Regions from separate parts of the Streptomyces sp. NPDC048211 genome, predicted to be linked through region 2. Evidence: riboswitches for the same ligand, from Rfam matches in the RefSeq annotation. Region 2 holds a riboswitch; each other region holds the start of a gene.

Region 1 (5,719 bases), on a different contig from region 2:
CGCCGTCGCCGGCGTTCTCCCCCGGTGCCGCGGTCAGGAGACCGAAGCGGCCGTCCCTGTTGGGATCGGTCAGCCGCACCTGGCCGCCCCAGCGGTCCCCCTTCTCGGGGGCGCCCGGCACGTTCACCGAGTTCTGGTCCCACGAAGCGGCGCCGGTGGCGGTGAGTCCGCCGGCCGCACCGCGCAGCACCCATACGGCTCCCGCGTCGGCGACGGTGCCGATGTCCTCTCCGGGGGCGCCGACGGCCACGTCCGCGTACCCGTCGCCGTCGGTGTCCGCGACGGAGAGGTCGGCGCCCCAGCCGTCACCGGCCTCCGGGCTGCCGGGGACGCCCGAGGTGCCCTGCGTCCACCACACGGGCGGGGTGCCCGGGCCCTCGGCACCGACCGGTCCGTCGCCCAGGCTGCCGTAGTACACGCCGACCACACCGCCGGTCGTCGACTCGCCGCCGTCGTCGGGACTGTTCGGCTCCCCCGTGACGAGGTCGTCGAAGCCGTCGTTGTCGATGTCACCGGAGGCGACGGCCGGGCCGCCGCGCAGGTCGTGGTCGTAGCGGAGCCCCTGCACCTCGCCGAGGAAGAGCGCGGACCAGCCGTGGCCCGGCTCACTGCCGACGGTGACACCGGAGATGACGAGGTCGGCGAGACCGTTGCCGTCGTAGTCGCCGGTCGTCATGGCCCGGGGCGCGATCTCACGCCCCGGAGTGCCGGGGATGCGGCTGCTGCGGGAGGCGGGCGCCGGTGACCCGGACTTCCGCCGGGCCGCCGCCTCGTACTGGTAGATGCTCAGGTCGGTGCGGTCGGTCACGGCCAGCTGGTCGCCGGGGATGTCGGGGCTGAAGCGCGCCGCCGCGAGCGCACCGCCGAACCCGGCTCCGGCGACGGGCTCCTCGGCCTGCAGCCAGTCGCTGGCCGCGCCGGAGAGCCCCTTCGCGGAGCCCCACAGGACGACGGCGCCGCCCGCGTCGGTCACCGGTTCGATGTTCTCGCCGGGCAGGCCCACGACCGCGTCGTCGTACCCGTCCCCGTCGAGGTCGCCGGTGGCCAGGGCGCGGCCGAAGCCGTCCCCCGCCTCGGCGGCGCCCGGCACCCCGGTGGTGTTCTGGCTGAACACGGCGCCCCGGGTGGTGCCGATGCCGCCCGGCCCGCCGTACTGCACGGTCACGTAGCCCGCGCCCTTCTGGCCGGCGATCGTGCCGCCGGGCGCGGCGATGAGCACGTCCTCGTAGCCGTCACCGTTGAAGTCGGTGTTGCGGTCGCCCGCGTGTGTTCCGCCGGGGGTACCGGCGTAGGCGGGGGGCGCGGCGACGGCGGCCCCTGCCATCAGGAGGAATGAGGCCGCGACAACGGCGGCCGGTCGGTGGGTGCGCACGAGCGGCTCCTCGGTTCAAGGATGACCGGGCGGGGTCCGGGGGTCCGGGGGGACGCCGGGAAGAGCCCGTTACCCTCCTGGCGCCCTGTTGGACCGGCTCTGCGGCACAAGGGTTGTACGGCATCGCGAAAGGGGTGGAAGGGAGCTGTTCAGCTCCCTTCCACCCCTTTCAAGGCTCCGCGCGGGCGCGGGGCCGCGGTGGATCAGTAGGCCCCGAAGACGTTGTCGATCGAGCCGTACGTGGCGGCGGCGTAGTTGCACGCGGCGGTGATGTTCGCGACCGGGTCCAGGATGTCCAGCGAGGTGCCGGGCACGTGGTAGGCGTCGAACGTGGGCTGGATGACCTGGAGGAGGCCCTTGGACGGGGTGCCGGCGGCGGCGTTCGAGTCCCAGTTGTTGACGATCTGCGGGTTGCCCGAGGACTCGCGGATGACGTTGCGGTAGATGCCGTCGTAGCTGCCGGGGATGCCGTTCTCGGCCATGACGGCGAGGGACTCCTTGATCCAGCCGTCGAGGTCGTCGGTGTACGTCGTCGCGGACTGCGTGGAGGTGGTCGCGGCGGTCTCCACGGCGACGGGCGCGGCCGTCCGCTGCGAGCGGTCGGCGCGGTCGGTGCTCTCGGCCCGGTCGGCCGACGGCTTCGCGGCGCTGGCGGACGAGTTCTCCGCCTTGAATTCGCTCTTGGTCGCGGCCTTGGGGGCGGCGGCCGAGGACGTGGCGCCGATGGTCAGCTTGAGGCCCGGGTGAATGAGGTCGGGGTTGCCGCCCACCACACTGCGGTTGTCCTGGTACAGCCGCTCCCAGCCGCCGCTGAGGGAATGCCCCCGGGCGATCTTGGAAAGCGAATCACCGTGCACCACGGAATAGGTGGTGGACTCGGCCTTCTGTGCGGCAATTTCCTTGCCGGACACGGAAGTCGGGGCCGCGGCCTTTTCCGCGACGACCGCCTGGGCGGGTGCGGCAGAGGCCGACCCGGCAGCGATCAGGGGGAGCGCGAGAACGACTCCGCCCGCGCTCACGGCGATGAAACCGCGGGTCAGGGAGGTGGACTTGGAACGACGGTGCTGACCCTTGAAGGGCATGGCGCTTTTCCTCTCCGCCGCCTGCGAGGTGAGCTGTCGGGTTCGGACTGGAGATGTCCGGCCGCACATGGCGACTTCACCCCTAGCCGCTCCGGATTCCCGGAACGGCGGCAAACCTGGGTCCCCCGCTCCTGCCGTACGTGAGTGGTCGGGTTACCGGACGGCGGCAGGATTCGGCGTTCCATCCGGATTGACGGTGACCGTAAGCGAGAAAGGGCAGGCGAAACAAGCCCGGAATTCTTGATCGCAATTGCAGCGCAAGATCAATCAAAGGAAATGTGGGACGCCGGTCACATACCCGCGGGTCAACTTTCTTGGCGCAACAGGGAACCGAAGCCTCCGGTTGCGCATCCGGAGCGGGAAACGTGACGCTGGCCACTGTGCCCGAAAAGGGTGATTTGCTGGATATTCAGAGGCTATGGACCATAAAAAAGGGACTCTTTTGGGCTTTATCGACAAAGTCGAGTATCCAGACAATTGGGACATCATGGTGCGGGTGTCGGCTGCGCGGCCACGCCGGCACGGCGGCGCGCCACCACCACCGGCGACTCGTCGCCCGGGGCGCGGAGGATGTCCGCTTCCAGCGCGTACAGCTCCTTCACCAGGGCTTCGTCGACCGTCTCCGGGGGAGCGCCCCGGGCGATGACGCGGCCGTCCTTCATCGCGACGAGCAGATCGGCGTAGCGGGCCGCGGCGGCGAGGTCGTGCTGGACCATGACGACGGTCCGGCCGGTGGCCGCGACCTCGCGCACGAGTTCCAGGACCTCGACGGCGTGGCCGAGGTCGAGGGCACTGGTGGGTTCGTCGAGCAGGACGACCGGGGTCTGCTGGGCGAGGACCATGGCGAGCCAGCAGCGCTGACGCTGGCCGCCGGACAGCCGGTCGATGCGCTCGCCGGCGAGCGAGGTGGTGCCGGTGGCGTCGAGTGCGTCGCGCACCGCCTGCTCGTCCTCGCGCGACCACTGCCGCAGCAGCCCCTGGTGCGGGCTGCGGCCGTAGCGCACCAGACCGGCCACGGTGACCGCTTCGGGGGCGCGCGGCGACTGCGGCAGCAGGGCGACATGGCGGGCGGCCCGGCGCCGGCCGGCCTCCCAGATGTCCGTCCCACCGATCAGGACCCTGCCGGACTCGGGCCGGTGGAGCCGGGCGACGGTCCGCAGCAGGGTCGACTTCCCGCAGCCGTTGGGACCCACGATCGCGACGACCTGTCCGGCGGGAACGGAGAGCTCGACGTTCTCCACCACGGGGCGGCCCGGGTATCCGGCGTGCAGGCCACGGACTTCGAGGCCCGCGTCGGTGCCGGTCGGATTCTCGGTCATGTGCGGCTCACGCCTTTCCGGCGGCCGGGTCGGGCCGCAGCAGTACCCACAGGAGGAAGGGGCCGCCCAGGACGCTGGTGACGACCCCGACGGGGAGTTCGACCGGAGCGGCGACGCGGCCGATCGCATCGGCCGCTGCGATCAGCGCGGCCCCGGTCAGCGCCGAGCCGGTGACCGGGACCCGGGTGGGACCGCTCAGCCGCTGGGCGAGGATCGGCGCCGCCAGTGCCACGAAGGCGATGGGGCCGCCGACCCCCACGGCCGTACCGGCCAGCAGCACGGCGAGGACGAGTGCGACGGTGCGCACCCGGCGCAGGTCGACGCCGAGGGAGCTCGCCACCTCGTCGCCGAAACGCAGGAGTTGAAGGCGGTGCCCGGCCGCCAGCGAGAGGGGGACGAGGAACAGCAGGGCCACGGCCAGCGGCACTCCGGCGTCCCAGTCGCGCCCGTTGAGGCTGCCGACGGCCCACAGGAACACGCCGCCCGCGGTGTTGTCGTTCTCGCGCGACATGATCAGGTCGCCGATCGCGCCGATGAAGGTGGAGACGCCGATTCCGGCCACCAGCAGGCGGTAGCCGGCACTGCCCGCTCCCCCGGCACAGACGACGACCAGGACCGCGGCGGCGATGGCGCCGACCGGACCGAGCCACCAGTTGCCGACCATGCCGGTGGCGGACCCCGCGGCGGCCGCGACCACGGCGGCGGTGGCGCCTTCGTTGACCCCGACCAGGTCCGGCGTGGCGAGCCGGTTGCCGGCCAGGGTCTGGGTGAGACAGCCCGCGACACCGAGGGCCGCGCCGACCAGCAGGCCGGTGAAGACGCGGGGCAGCCGGAAGTCCCGCACGATCATGACGGTGCCGGCATCGCCCGTTCCCAGCAGTCCCGAAAGGGTCTCCGACAGGCTCATGCCGGTCGAACTCGCCATCACCGCCAGGGTGATGAGCAGGGCCAGCAGCGGAAGGAGCAGGGCGGCCGTGAGCGCGCTGCGTCTCGGGAGGAGCCAGGACAGCGTTCCGGTGCGGACCACGACGCTGTCGGGCGGGGTCACGTCGGTCATGCCGGGACCCCCTCGGTGGACAGCCGGGCGGAGCGGGCGATCCACACGAGAAGGGGGCCGCCGACGAAGGCGAGCAGCACGCTGACCGGGGTCTCCCAGGGCCGGATGACGATCCGCGCGAGTATGTCCGCCACGATCATGACGTCGGCGGCGACCAGGGCGGAGAGGACGAGTTGGGCCGTCATCCGCGCGCCGGCCAGCGCCCGCGCGGCGTAGGGCGCGAACAGTCCGAGGAAGGCGATGGGGCCGGCCACGGCGACGGCGCAGCCGGCGAGCAGGGAGACGGCCCCGGCGACGACGAGGCGGATCCGGCCGGGATGGTGGCCCAGGGAGCGGGCGCCGTCGTCCCCGAGCCCGAGCGCCGCCAGCGGGCGGGCGCAGCCGAGTGCGGTGAGCAGGCTCAGCGCGATCAGGGGCAGCAGGGGCAGCAGGTCGGAGAGCTCGATGCCGGCGAGCGAGCCGATCGTCCAGTAGCGGTAGGTGTCGAAGGTGGACCGAGTACCCAGCAGGACGTACGAGGTGAGGCCGTGGAAGGTGGCGCCGAGCGCCGATCCGGCCAGGACGAGGCGCAGCGGGGATCCGCCGCCGCGCCCGGAAGCCGCGAACAGGAGGACGGCCGCGCTCGCCACGATCCCTCCCGCCAGGGCCCACACCAGCAACGAGGCGGGCGAGTCGGCGCCGAAGAAGGTGAGCCCCAGCACCACGGCGAAGGCGGCACCCGAGTTGACGCCGAGCAGCCCCGTCTCGGCCAGGGGGTTGCGGGTGGCGGCCTGCAGAAGGCATCCCGCCGTTCCCAGACACACCCCCACCAGGACCGCGGCGAGCGTGCGGGGCAGGCGTACGTCCACGACGGCCAGGCGCAGTTGCGCGTCCGCGCGGGCGGCCGGGT
Region 2 (5,719 bases):
GCTTCACGGCGTTCGACGAGCGGGCCGCCATGCCGTACGCCTCGTCGACGCGGCGCAGCGCCTGCGGGAACGAGATCTTCTCGCGCATCGAGAGGGCGTCGATCATCGCCTCGGCCCGGTCGCCGATGCCCCGCTTGGGCACGTTGAGGATGCGGCGCAGCGGGACGGTGTCCTCGGGATTGGAGAGCACCCGGAGGTAGGCCAGGACGTCCCTGACCTCCTTGCGCTCGTAGAAGCGCACCCCGCCGACGACCTTGTACGGCAGGCCGACGCGGATGAAGATCTCCTCGAAGACACGGGACTGCGCGTTCGTCCGGTAGAAGATCGCCACGTCGCCGGCCTTGGCGTCGCCCGCGTCGGTCAGCCGGTCGATCTCGTCGGCGACGAACTGCGCCTCGTCGTGCTCGGTGTCCGCGACGTATCCGGCGATCCGGGCACCGGAGCCGGCGTTGGTCCAGAGGTTCTTCGGACGACGGCTCTCGTTGCGCTCGATGACCGCGTTGGCCGCGGACAGGATCGTCTGCGTGGAGCGGTAGTTCTGCTCCAGCATGATCGTGGTCGCGTCCGGATAGTCCTCCTCGAACTGGAGGATGTTGCGGATGGTCGCGCCGCGGAAGGCGTAGATCGACTGGTCCGCGTCACCCACGACGCACAGCTCGGCGGGGGCGTCCTCGGGACCGGCCGGGCCGACCAGCTCCCGTACGAGCGTGTACTGAGCGTGGTTGGTGTCCTGGTACTCGTCGACGAGGACGTGCCGGAAGCGGCGGCGGTAGTGCTCGGCGACGTCGGGGAACGCCTGGAGCAGGTGCACCGTCGTCATGATGATGTCGTCGAAGTCCAGGGCGTTCGCTTCGCGCAGCCGGGACTGGTAGAGCGCGTAAGCCTGGGCGAGCGTCTTCTCGAAGCCGTCGGCGGCCTGTCCGGCGAAGGTCTCCTCGTCGATCAGCTCGTTCTTCAGGTTCGACACCTTCGCCGTGAACGACTTCGGCGGGAAGCGCTTCGGGTCGAGGTCGAGATCGCGGCAGACGAGGGCCATGAGGCGCTTGGAGTCGGCCGCGTCGTAGATCGAGAACGAGGAGGTGAAGCCGAGCCGCTTCGACTCGCGGCGCAGGATCCGTACGCACGCGCTGTGGAAGGTCATGACCCACATGGCGTTGGCCCGCGGTCCGACGAGCTGCTCGACGCGCTCCTTCATCTCGCCGGCGGCCTTGTTGGTGAAGGTGATCGCCAGGATCTGGCCCGGGTGGACCCCGCGCTCGGCCAGCAGGTGGGCGATGCGGTGGGTCAGCACGCGGGTCTTGCCCGAACCGGCACCGGCAACGATGAGCAGCGGGGAGCCGGCGTGCACGACGGCTGCGCGCTGCTCGGTGTTCAGCCCGTCGAGCAGCGCGGCGGTGTCGATGACCGGGCGGTGGGCCCCGTCGCGGTAGTACGCGTCACGGGGCGGCGGGGGCCCGTCGAAAACGCCCGCGAAGAGGCCCTCCGGCACCGCTTCGGGTGCGGAGTCCTCGGGGGGCGGCGGGGGCCCTTCCTCCGTGTGCTGGAGGCCGGCCAGGAAACTGTCGTCAAAGAGGCTGCTCATCGCCTCCCGAGTCTAGGCGTGCGCACTGACACTCCGCGGCCGAGTGACGAACCACGCATCGGGAGCGGCCACGCAGAGCGAGCGGGGGACCGCACTGCGTGGGGCGATCACGGGCCCCACCTGCCCCGCAGCACTCCCCCGCGTCGAGGTCACGAAAATGTATCGGGCATATCGAACATCAACCTTCACAGCGACACCATGAGTTGGCTAGCGTGCTCGTTCGGGCGGCCCGTACCCCCAGAGGCGATCCACGCCGAGCGGGCTTCCACGCCGAATCCGGGCTGCCGTACAAGGAGTCCGGAACCGGGGACCCACACGCAGCACCGGGGTGAATCGGTCCGCAACCCCCACCAGGACCGTAGGGCAGCCTTCCGTTCCGCCCGAACCCGACAGCTAACCCGGTAGGCGGTCCACGGAAGGAGATGCCGGCCTTGGCGTCGCATCGCAAACCGCGCACCCGTGTGCGCAACACCGGCCCGGCCGTCGGGATCACGACGGCCGCGCTCGCGTCGGTGACCCTGCTGTCCACGCAGAGCGCACTCGCCGCCCCGGCTCCCAAGCCCAGCATCGAGGACGTACAGAAGAAGGTCGACGACCTCTACCGGCAGGCGGGCACCGCGACCCAGCAGTACAACCAGGCGAAGGAGGCGACGGGCAAGCAGCGCACCAAGGTGGACACGCTGCTGGACGACGTCGCCCGGCGCACCGAGAAGCTGAACGAGGCCCGCAGGACACTGGGCGTCTACGCCGCCGACCAGTACCGCAGCGGCGCCCTCGCCCCGACGGCCACCTTCTTCCTGGCCGACGACCCGCAGTCGTTCTTCGACCAGTCCCACCTCATGGACCGGATGACCGCGCGCCAGACGCAGGCGGTGTCGGACTTCCGTACGCAGCAGGCGAAGGCGTCCAAGCAGCGGGCCGAGGCCGTGGCGGGCCTGGAGACGCTCACCGAGTCGCAGGCGACGCTGCGCACCAGCAAGCAGAACGTCCAGACGAAGCTGTCCGAGGCCCGCAGCCTGCTGTCGAAGCTGACCGCCGAGGAGAAGGCGCGTCTGGCGGAGCTGGAGCGCAAGAAGGAGGCCGAGGCCAAGCGCAAGGCCGAGGCACTGGCGAAGAAGCAGGCAGCCGCGAAGGCCGAGGCCGACCGCAAGGCCGAGGAGGCCGCCAAGGAGGCCGGCACCGGAAGCGGTGCGGACACGGGGAGCGGGACGGGGAGCGGGACGGGCACCGGTTCGGGCTCGGACGCGGACGCCTCGACGAAGGCCGAGAAGGTCATGGCGTTCGCCAGGGCGCAGCTCGGCAAGCCGTACGTCTGGGGGGCGACCGGCCCGGCCTCGTACGACTGCTCGGGACTCACCCAGGCGGCCTGGAAGGCGGCGGGCGTCGACATTCCGCGGACCACGTGGGACCAGGTGAACGTCGGCACCAGGATCGCCACGGCGGATCTGCAACCGGGTGACCTGGTCTTCTTCTACGACGACATCAGCCACGTCGGCATCTACAAGGGCGACGGCATGATGATCCACGCGCCGAAGCCGGGGGCGAACGTGCGTGAGGAGTCGATCTTCTACATGCCGATCTACGGGAGCGTGCGACCGGGCTGACCTCCCCTCCCGCGTCGCGAAAACGCCGCTGCCCGGACCCACGGGGTCCGGGCAGCGGCGTTTTCGACGGCTCAGGTCCAGAGCGTGGCGATGAAGATGTTGACGATCGTCAGTCCGCCGACCGCGGCGAAGAGGCCCTTGTCGACCTTCTCCTCGTCGCGCTTGACGTAGACGAGCCCGAGGATCACGACCAGGATCAGCAGCTTGATGCCGATCTTGACGTTGTTCACGGGGTGGTCGTCGGCCTGGTCGAGCCCGACCAGCGCGATTCCGGTGACCAGCATCGTCAGCGCGCCGTGCAGCATGGCCGGGACGAACCGCGCCGTGCCCGCACTCATCGCCTTCATCTGGGTCAGGAAACCGCCCAGCAGGGAGGCGATGCCGATGATGTGCAGGGCGACGAAGACATCGATGAGTACACGCATGGCTCCGCAGCCTAGCCCCGGCCATATCAGCACTCCGCAGCCGGGTGAGGCTTAGTGGCCACTTGACCGCGTGATGCACCAATTGCCTGACTCTGGTGCAATTTTTCCGATCGTACGGTGGCAACGCAACGCCAAATTAAGACAATAACCGTCATTACAACCCTTTCCCGTGTCCCGGGTTTAGCGTCCCTTCCCAGGTGGCCGGCACAGCTCCGATCCGCACCCGGACGGCGTTCCCGGTCACCCCGCCGAGGTCCCGGCGGCGGGCCGCTCCCCCTGTTGGCGGCCCCTCGCCGGGGCCGGGCGGGCCCGTCGGTAGACCCCGGCGGGCCGTCGACAGGAAGGACGCCCGCCCTCGTGGCAGCGCACCGGAAACCCAAGCAGCGCCCGTACACCGGCTCTGCTGCCCGCACAGCGGCGACGCTCGCCTTCGCCGGGGCTGCGACCGCTGCCGCGTTGCCGGGATCCGCGCACGCCGATCCGGCGCCGACCCCCGCCCAGGTCAGGGCCGAGGTGGACCGGCTGTACCGGGAGGCGGAGGTGGCCACCGAGCAGTACAACGGCGCCAGGGAGAAGGCTGCCGCCACCGCCAGGTCCGTGGACGACCTGCGCGACGAGGCAGCCCGCAGGACCGAGCGGCTCAACACCGCACGCGACGCGCTGGGTTCGTACGCCGCCGCGCAGTACCGCTCCGGCGGCATCGACCCCGCCGTGCAGCTGCTGCTCTCCTCGGACCCCGACCAGTACCTCCAGCGCGCCTCGTACGTGGACCGGGCCGGCGAGCGGCGTGCCACCGAGGTCCGCAGCGTGCGGCGCCAGGTCGCGGACGTGGCGCAGGTCCGCGCCGAGGCCGCCCGGCAGCTGACCGAGCTCGCCGCCCGCCAGGCGGCCCTGAAGGAGCACAAGGCGACGGTCCGCGCCAGACTCGCCGAGGCCCGGCAGCTGCTGGCCCGCCTCTCCCCCGCCGAGCGCGCCTCCTACGACGCCTCCGAGAGCGGCCGAGGCAGCACCCACGCCGACCGCAGCGCCCCGCGCGGCACCGCTCAGGCGCCCAACGCCCGCGCCGCCGAAGCGGTCGCCTTCGCGTACACCGCCCTGGGCAAGCCCTACGTCTGGGGCGCAACCGGCCCCTCCTCGTTCGACTGCTCCGGCCTCACCCAGGCCGCCTACCGCTCCGCGGGTGTCTCGCTCCCCCGGACCACGTACACCCAGATCGACGCCGGCCGGCGCGTCTCGCGCTCCGAACTCGCCCCCGGTGACCTGGTGTTCTTCTACTCGGGCATCAGCCACGTCGGCCTGTACATCGGCAACGGCCGGATGATCCACGCCCCGCGCCCGGGGGCGCCGGTCCGCATCGCGCCGATCGACCAGATGCCCTTCGCCGGAGCGACCCGGGTGGCATGAGAGCCACGGCCACCGAAGCCCTCGTCCGCTCCCCCTGGTGTACAGGGCGTAGGATCCCGGCTTTCGACCGCAACGGCCTTGAGGACACCCGCACATGCCCATGGACGTCGACGTCCAGAACCATGCCCGTACGCTCACGCTGCGCTCCCCGGACCACGTCCGGGTCGGCCCGTTCGTCATCCGGTACAACCCGAACTGGTCCCTGAAGTACGCCAACTACGCCCTGCCCGACCAGGGCGCGGAGCCGACGCCCGCCGAACTCGACGCGCTGGTCGCGGCCTTCCGGGAGCTGGACCGGATGCCGCGTCTGGAGTTCCTGCCCACGTGGGCACCGGCCGTCGAACCGGCGCTGCTGGAAGCCGGGTTCACGGTGGAGAACCGCGCCCCGCTGCTGGGCTGCGACCCCGCCGGGCTGCTGCCGCCCAAGCCGGTGGACGGCCTGGTGATGGCGGAGCCCGCCACGGACGCGGAGTTCGACGCCGCGGCCCTCGTCCAGCACCTGGGCTACGGCGGGACGGGCGAACCGGAGGCCGGTACGGCCCAGTGGCTGCGCACCGCCGCGGCGGACGGCGGGGTCGCCGCCCTCGCGACCCTCGACGGCACGCCTGCCGGCGCGGGCGGCTGCTCGGTCCCGGTCGACGGCCTGAGCGAGCTGGCCGGGCTCGCGGTCTCGGCGGACTTCCGCCGCCGCGGTATCGGGGCGT
Region 3 (5,719 bases), on a different contig from region 2:
GTCGCGTCGTAGCCGACGAGCTCCGGGCCGATCTGCTCGATCACGGCGAGGACGGCCTTTTCGACACCCTTGCCGTGGTAGCGGTTGGGGTCGCCGTCGCGAAGCTCAATGGCCTCGAACGCGCCGGTGGAGGCGCCGGACGGAACAGCAGCACGGCCCGTGCTGCCGTCGTCGAGGCCGACCTCGACCTCGACCGTGGGGTTTCCGCGGGAGTCGAGGATTTCCCTGGCTACGACGACGTCGATGGACGGCACGAGGCATCTCCTTCTGGGATGTGACGCTTGTGGTGCAGGGTCGCTTTGGCCTTGCGACAAGAGCCTAACCGGCCCGGCCGCCCCAACCGGCCGACCGCCCGTCCCCTGGGACGAAAAAGGACCCAAGGGCAGGCACAGTGGGGCAAAAGGCCAGAAATTTACTGACGAGTAACGACAACAGTTGAACGGTCAACGCAGAAACCGGCGCACCCCGGACCGGTACGCACGGGGGGAGGGTGCGCGCCGGGCCGGGGCGGCCGGGGTCATCAGCGAGGAGAGATCGCGACTACTTCGTCAGGTGGAGCTGCTGACCGGGGTAGATCAGGTCGGCGTCCGTGACGATGTCCTTGTTGAGCTTGAAGAGCTGCTCCCAGCCGCCCTTGACCTTGTGGTCGGCGGCGATCTTGCTCAGGGAGTCACCGGTGATGACCTTGTACTCGCCGTCACCCTTCTCGACCTTCTTGCCGGTCGGGGTCGTGACGGTCTTCGACTCGGCCTTGGGGGCGGCCGAACGCTCGGAGCGGTTGGTGGCGGGGGCCTCGGTGCGCTCGGCCTTCTTCGGCTCGGCCTGCTTCGGGGCGGCCTCGGCCTTCGGCGCGGTCTCGGTCTTGGCGGCGGAGGAGCCGGTGTCGACACCCGGGTCGACACCGTCGTTGCTCAGGTTGCCGGCACCGGCGCAGGACCAGGCGCCCGGACCCTGCATGTCGAGGAGCTTCTCGGCGGTGGCGATCTGCTGGGCCTTGGTGGCCAGGTCGGCGCGGGCCGCGTACTGGGTGCCACCGGCGGCGGCCCAGCTGGACTGCGAGAACTGCAGGCCGCCGTAGTAGCCGTTGCCGGTGTTGATGGACCAGTTGCCACCGGACTCGCACTGGGCGACGGCGTCCCACGTGGACACGGAGGCGGCGGAAGCGCCGGTCGCACCCATCAGGGGCACGGCGATGGCGGCACCGGCGACACCGGCGAGCGTGGCGATACGGACGGCCTTGGACGGGCGACGGTGCTTGTTGCCCTTGCTGTTGAGCAGCATCGAGACTTCTCCTCACCGACGCCTACGAGGTGAGCTGTCGGGTTCGGGCCAAGTGAGTTGCCCGGTCGCACGTCCTAGCGCACGACTTCACCCCAAGCCGGTCCTGATCCGTCTTGCGACGATCGGGCCCGGCGCTTACCTGGGTCCCCCGCTCCTGCCTACGGCGCTTTACGCGTCTGTTCCCTTCGACCGACGGCAGGATTCGGCGTGACGGTCGACGGGGCCCGCGGTGCGAGCGGTTCCGACCGTAATCACACCCCACCCTCATATCCAAAGATGGACATACCGGATAAACAGCCCTTCCTTGCATCCGAAGAACCCTCGTTTGCGCAGGTCGGAACGGATGCGGCGGGACCTCCCGGACAAGACGCGCCAGTTCACGCAAAGAGACCCATGTCTCACTCCGTCAAAAGTGGGACATAGGCCTCTTAACTACCCCAATTTTTGGGGTGTTTTCAGCTGATCATCAGACTGCGCTCACTCGGTCTTCAGGCCGAGATCGAGGCTCTGGCCAGGCAGGATGAGGTCCGGGTCGGAGCCCACCTCCGCCTTGTTGGCCTCGTACAGCTGGGTCCAGCCGCCGGCCAGGTGCTGCGCGTCGGCAATCGCCCAGAGGTTGTCGCCTGCGCGCACGGTGTACGTACCGTCAGCAGCCGGGGCAGCGGTGTCGCGTGCGTCACTGTCACCGCGCGAGGCGTGCCGCCCCGCGTCACGGTCACCGGCGCGGCCACTCGCCCGGGTCTCCTCGGGGGCCGGAGCACCCCGGTGCTTGCCGGCCTTCTCCTGACCTCCTGCCGGGTCCTCCTCGGCGCCGGAGGCCTTGCCCGAGGGCGTGGCGGAGGGGGTGGCCGACGGAGAGGCGGACGCGTCCGGCTTTCCGCCCTTGCCCTTGGCGTCGTCCGCGGCGTCGCCCGTGGCCTCGTCCGCCGGCGTGGTCGCGTCCGAGGACTCGTCGTCCGACGCGGCGTCATCACCGGAGGAGTCGGCGCTCGCGGACGGGTCCGCGCTTCCGGACGGGTCGGCGGACGGGGTGCTGCCCGGGTCCACGCCCGGCAGGCCGCTGTCCACGGCGAGGCCCGAGACGACCGCGCAGCTCGGCCACGCCTTCGGCCCCTGGTCCTCCAGGACCTTCTCCGCCACGGCGATCTGCTGCGAGCGGCTGGCGAGGTCCGCGCGCTCGGCGTACGACTCGCCGCCGTACGACTTCCAGACCTCCTGCGAGAACTGCAGGCCGCCGTAGTAGCCGTTGCCGAGGTCGGCGCTCCACATCCCGCCGCTCTCGCACTCGGCCACCCGGTCCCAGGTCGAGGCGTCGGCGGCGTGCGCGCCTGCCGCGCCGAGCAGCGGGATGGCGATGGCCGAGCCGGTCACGCCTGCGGCGACGATGATCGCGGGTGCCTGCCGAGGGCGACGGTGTCTGCCGTTCGCGGAGCCCATGGGGATGCCTTCCGTGTGACTGACGAGTGACTGGTGAGTCGAACGGTGAACCTAGCGGGACTCGAACGTGTGTCACAAGTCGATGCAGCAGAGATCACGTGAAAGTCACAGAGTTGACAGAGTGTCACCTTCATCGTGTGCCCGCTCCGGTGCGAACTCCACCGGCAGCGTGCGCAGTCCACGCATGATGAGACCGCCACGCCACCGCAAATCGGCAGGATCTCCCGCAAGTCGCAGGTCCGGGAGGCGTTTCAGGAGCGTGGCGAGGGCGACCTGCCCCTCCAGCCGGGCGAGCGGCGCTCCCAGGCAGTAGTGGATTCCGTGACCGTAACCGAGGTGCTGATTGTCACGCCGCGCGAGATCCAGCACGTCCGGTCCGCCGAAGCGTTCGGGGTCCCGGTCGGCGGCCGCCAGCACCACGAGAACGGGGTCACCCCCGGCGACCCGCTGTCCGCCGATGGTCAGCGCCTCGGTGGCGTACCGCCAGGTCGCCAGCTCCACCGGGCCGTCGTACCGCAGCAGTTCCTCGACACCCGTGGCCAGGAGCTCCGTCTCCCCCGCGGCAAGGGAACCCTGGAGCCGCGCGCGCTGTTCGGGGTGACCCAGCAGGGTGTGGACGCTGTTGCCGATCAGGTTCACGGTCGTCTCAAAACCGGCAAAGAGGATGATAAAGGCCATCGCGGCAGCCTCGTTCTCCGTCAGGTGCTCACCGTGATCGCTCGCCCGGATCAGCCCCGAGATCAGGTCGTCCCCCGGGTTCTCGCGCTTGCGGTGGATCAGTTCGAGGAGATAGCTCCGCATCTTCTTCACGGACCGGGCGACCCCGCCGCGCGGCCCGCCGCCGTGGCGGATCATCATGCCCGCCCATTCCCGGAAGTCGTCCTGGTCCTCGCGCGGAACGCCCAGCAGGTCGCAGATCGCGTAGATGGGGAGCGGGAAGGCGAACTCGTGGATGAGGTCCGCCTCGCCCTTGCCGGCGAACCCGTCGATGAGCCGGTCGGTCAGCTCCTGCACGCGCGGAGCGAACTCCGCGACGCGACGCGGGGTGAACGCCTTGGACACGAGTCGGCGCAGCCGGGTGTGGTCGGGCGGGTCGATGTTCAGCAGATGCGTCATCAACTCCGCTTTGCGCTCGCCCGGGATCCCCGTCTTCCCCTTGGCGTGCGCGGACTCGGCGTGGTGCGCGGGGTTCTTGGACAGCCGGTTGTCGGCGAGGGCTTCCCTGGCGTCCGCGTACCGCGTCACCAGCCAGGCCTCGACCCCGCTGGGCAGCGTGGTGCGGTGCACGGGGCTGTGCTCCCGCAGCCAGGCGTAGGCGGGGTACGGGTCGGTGGCGAACTCCCACGTGAAGAGTTCGGGCGCGGGCGGCACGACGGGGGCCGCGTGGGCGGGGCAGCCGGTGGGGGGAGCTGGGGTCTCGGCGGGGTGGTCGTTCACCCCCCGACGTTATCCGCTGCCGTCCGCCGCTACTCCAGGCCCTCCGCCGCCCTGATGGCGTCCCGGTACGCACGCCCCGCGGCCCGCAGAGCCGCCTCCGGGTCGATGCCGTCCTCCTGGGCGCGCGCGGCCAGGGCGAGGAGCCGGTAGCCGATGGCGTCGCCCTCGGTGCCGTTCTCGTCGTCGCCCGAGGGGAGCGGCACGTCGAGTCCGGCGGTACGGGCCCGGCTCGCCAGCTTCGCGGCGAGTGCCAGGCCGGGCTGGCCGAGGGGGACCCCGTCGGTGACGGACTCGCGCTGCTTCTCGATCGCCTTCGTGCGCAGCCAGTGGGCGTGGACGTCCTCCGGCGTCTCGGCGGTCTCGTCGCCGAAGACGTGCGGGTGGCGGTGGATCAGCTTCTCGACGAGGGTGGCCGCGACGTCGTCGACGGAGAAGGGCTCCTCCTCGTCCTCCTCGGCGATGCGCGCGTGGAAGACGACCTGGAGCAGGACGTCCCCGAGCTCCTCGCGGAGCTCCTCCCGGTTGCCGTCCTCGATCGCCTCGACGAGTTCGTACGCCTCCTCGATGGCGTACCTGGCGAGGCCCTGGTGGGTCTTCTGCGAGGTCCAGGGGCATTCGAGGCGGATCCGGTCCATGACCTGGACCAGATCGAGGAGCCGGGCGCCGGGCAGGTCGTACGAGCCGGGCAGCAGCTCCAGGTTCGGCATCCGCACCCGTCCCGAACCGGCCAGCCTGGCCAGTCCGTCGGTCAGCGGCTGGTTGCCCTCGCCGCCGGTGAGGACGACGACGGTCCGGCCGCCGGCGCACGCGTCCACAAGCTCCTGCGCGTCGGGCACGCCGGGGGTGACGGTGACGCCCGCCTCGCGCAGGTAGGGCAGCTGGGGCTGGTCCTGTTCCCCGCAGTGCACGCGGTCGGCGGCGTGCAGGGTCTGCCAGGCGGGCCAGGACAGCAGTCCGGGCGCGACACGGTGGCTGGCGGTGAGCAGGACGATGCGGCCGGGGTCTTCAGCGTTCACGCGGTGAATCTACCCGGCCGCCGGTCCGTCCTCAGGCCCCGGCCTCCGCGGCAGACTGGGCCGGCTTGGTGACCTGGGTGATCCAGGGGGCCTTGTACTCCGCGAGCTGGATCTGCTGGTTGTTCCAGGTGCCGAAGCGCGGGTTGACGTCGACCTCCAGCGACTTGGACGCCTTCGTCAGTGCGTCGCCGAGGACCTTCGTGCCGGCCGGGGTGGTCGGGTCGGCGCCGAGTGCCTGGCCGAGCTTGGTCAGCTGGATCTGCTCGCGCAGGAAGGCGTCGATCTGGTCCGGGGCGATCCAGCGCTCCTGGAGCACCGCGGCGCGCAGCCCGGCCTCCCCCTTGTACTGGGCGACGGCCGACTGCCGCATCTGCTGGACCTCGGCGCGGGTGACGGTCACTCCCGCGTCCGCGGACGCCTTGTCCAGGACCCGGTCCAGGATCAGCCCGTGCAGCTTGGCGCGGACGAGCTGGCCGGACTGGTTGGTGATCTGGGCGGCCTGCTTCGAGGTGTCCTGGGCCTGGCGCACGTCGGCCACCTGGCCCTGC

Evidence for each region. Region 2 has a riboswitch for cyclic di-AMP ahead of ACGFZA_RS01750 (NlpC/P60 family protein). Riboswitches for the same ligand answer to the same signal wherever they lie in the genome.
Region 1: linked by a shared signal. The riboswitch ahead of ACGFZA_RS40865 (transglycosylase SLT domain-containing protein) and the one ahead of ACGFZA_RS01750 (NlpC/P60 family protein) in region 2 are both predicted to bind cyclic di-AMP.
Region 3: linked by a shared signal. The riboswitch ahead of ACGFZA_RS27330 (transglycosylase family protein) and the one ahead of ACGFZA_RS01750 (NlpC/P60 family protein) in region 2 are both predicted to bind cyclic di-AMP.

Annotation. Positions count from the first base shown of each region.
Region 1 is NZ_JBIDAD010000027.1:15,989-21,707, forward strand. It holds gene ACGFZA_RS40860 (FG-GAP repeat protein) at 1-1,372, opposite strand, end outside; gene ACGFZA_RS40865 (transglycosylase SLT domain-containing protein) at 1,576-2,454, opposite strand; cyclic di-AMP (ydaO/yuaA leader) riboswitch at 2,460-2,643, opposite strand; gene ACGFZA_RS40870 (ABC transporter ATP-binding protein) at 2,940-3,773, opposite strand; gene ACGFZA_RS40875 (FecCD family ABC transporter permease) at 3,781-4,830, opposite strand; gene ACGFZA_RS40880 (FecCD family ABC transporter permease) at 4,827-5,719, opposite strand, start outside.
Region 2 is NZ_JBIDAD010000001.1:364,905-370,623, reverse strand. It holds gene pcrA (DNA helicase PcrA) at 1-1,582, opposite strand, end outside; cyclic di-AMP (ydaO/yuaA leader) riboswitch at 1,841-2,006, shown strand; gene ACGFZA_RS01750 (NlpC/P60 family protein) at 2,005-3,186, shown strand; gene ACGFZA_RS01745 (hypothetical protein) at 3,258-3,611, opposite strand; gene ACGFZA_RS01740 (NlpC/P60 family protein) at 3,969-5,015, shown strand; gene ACGFZA_RS01735 (GNAT family N-acetyltransferase) at 5,110-5,719, shown strand, end outside.
Region 3 is NZ_JBIDAD010000008.1:112,333-118,051, forward strand. It holds gene eno (phosphopyruvate hydratase) at 1-254, opposite strand, end outside; gene ACGFZA_RS27330 (transglycosylase family protein) at 541-1,281, opposite strand; cyclic di-AMP (ydaO/yuaA leader) riboswitch at 1,286-1,457, opposite strand; gene ACGFZA_RS27335 (transglycosylase family protein) at 1,759-2,718, opposite strand; gene ACGFZA_RS27340 (cytochrome P450) at 2,824-4,155, opposite strand; gene ACGFZA_RS27345 (nucleoside triphosphate pyrophosphohydrolase) at 4,185-5,171, opposite strand; gene ACGFZA_RS27350 (SurA N-terminal domain-containing protein) at 5,203-5,719, opposite strand, start outside.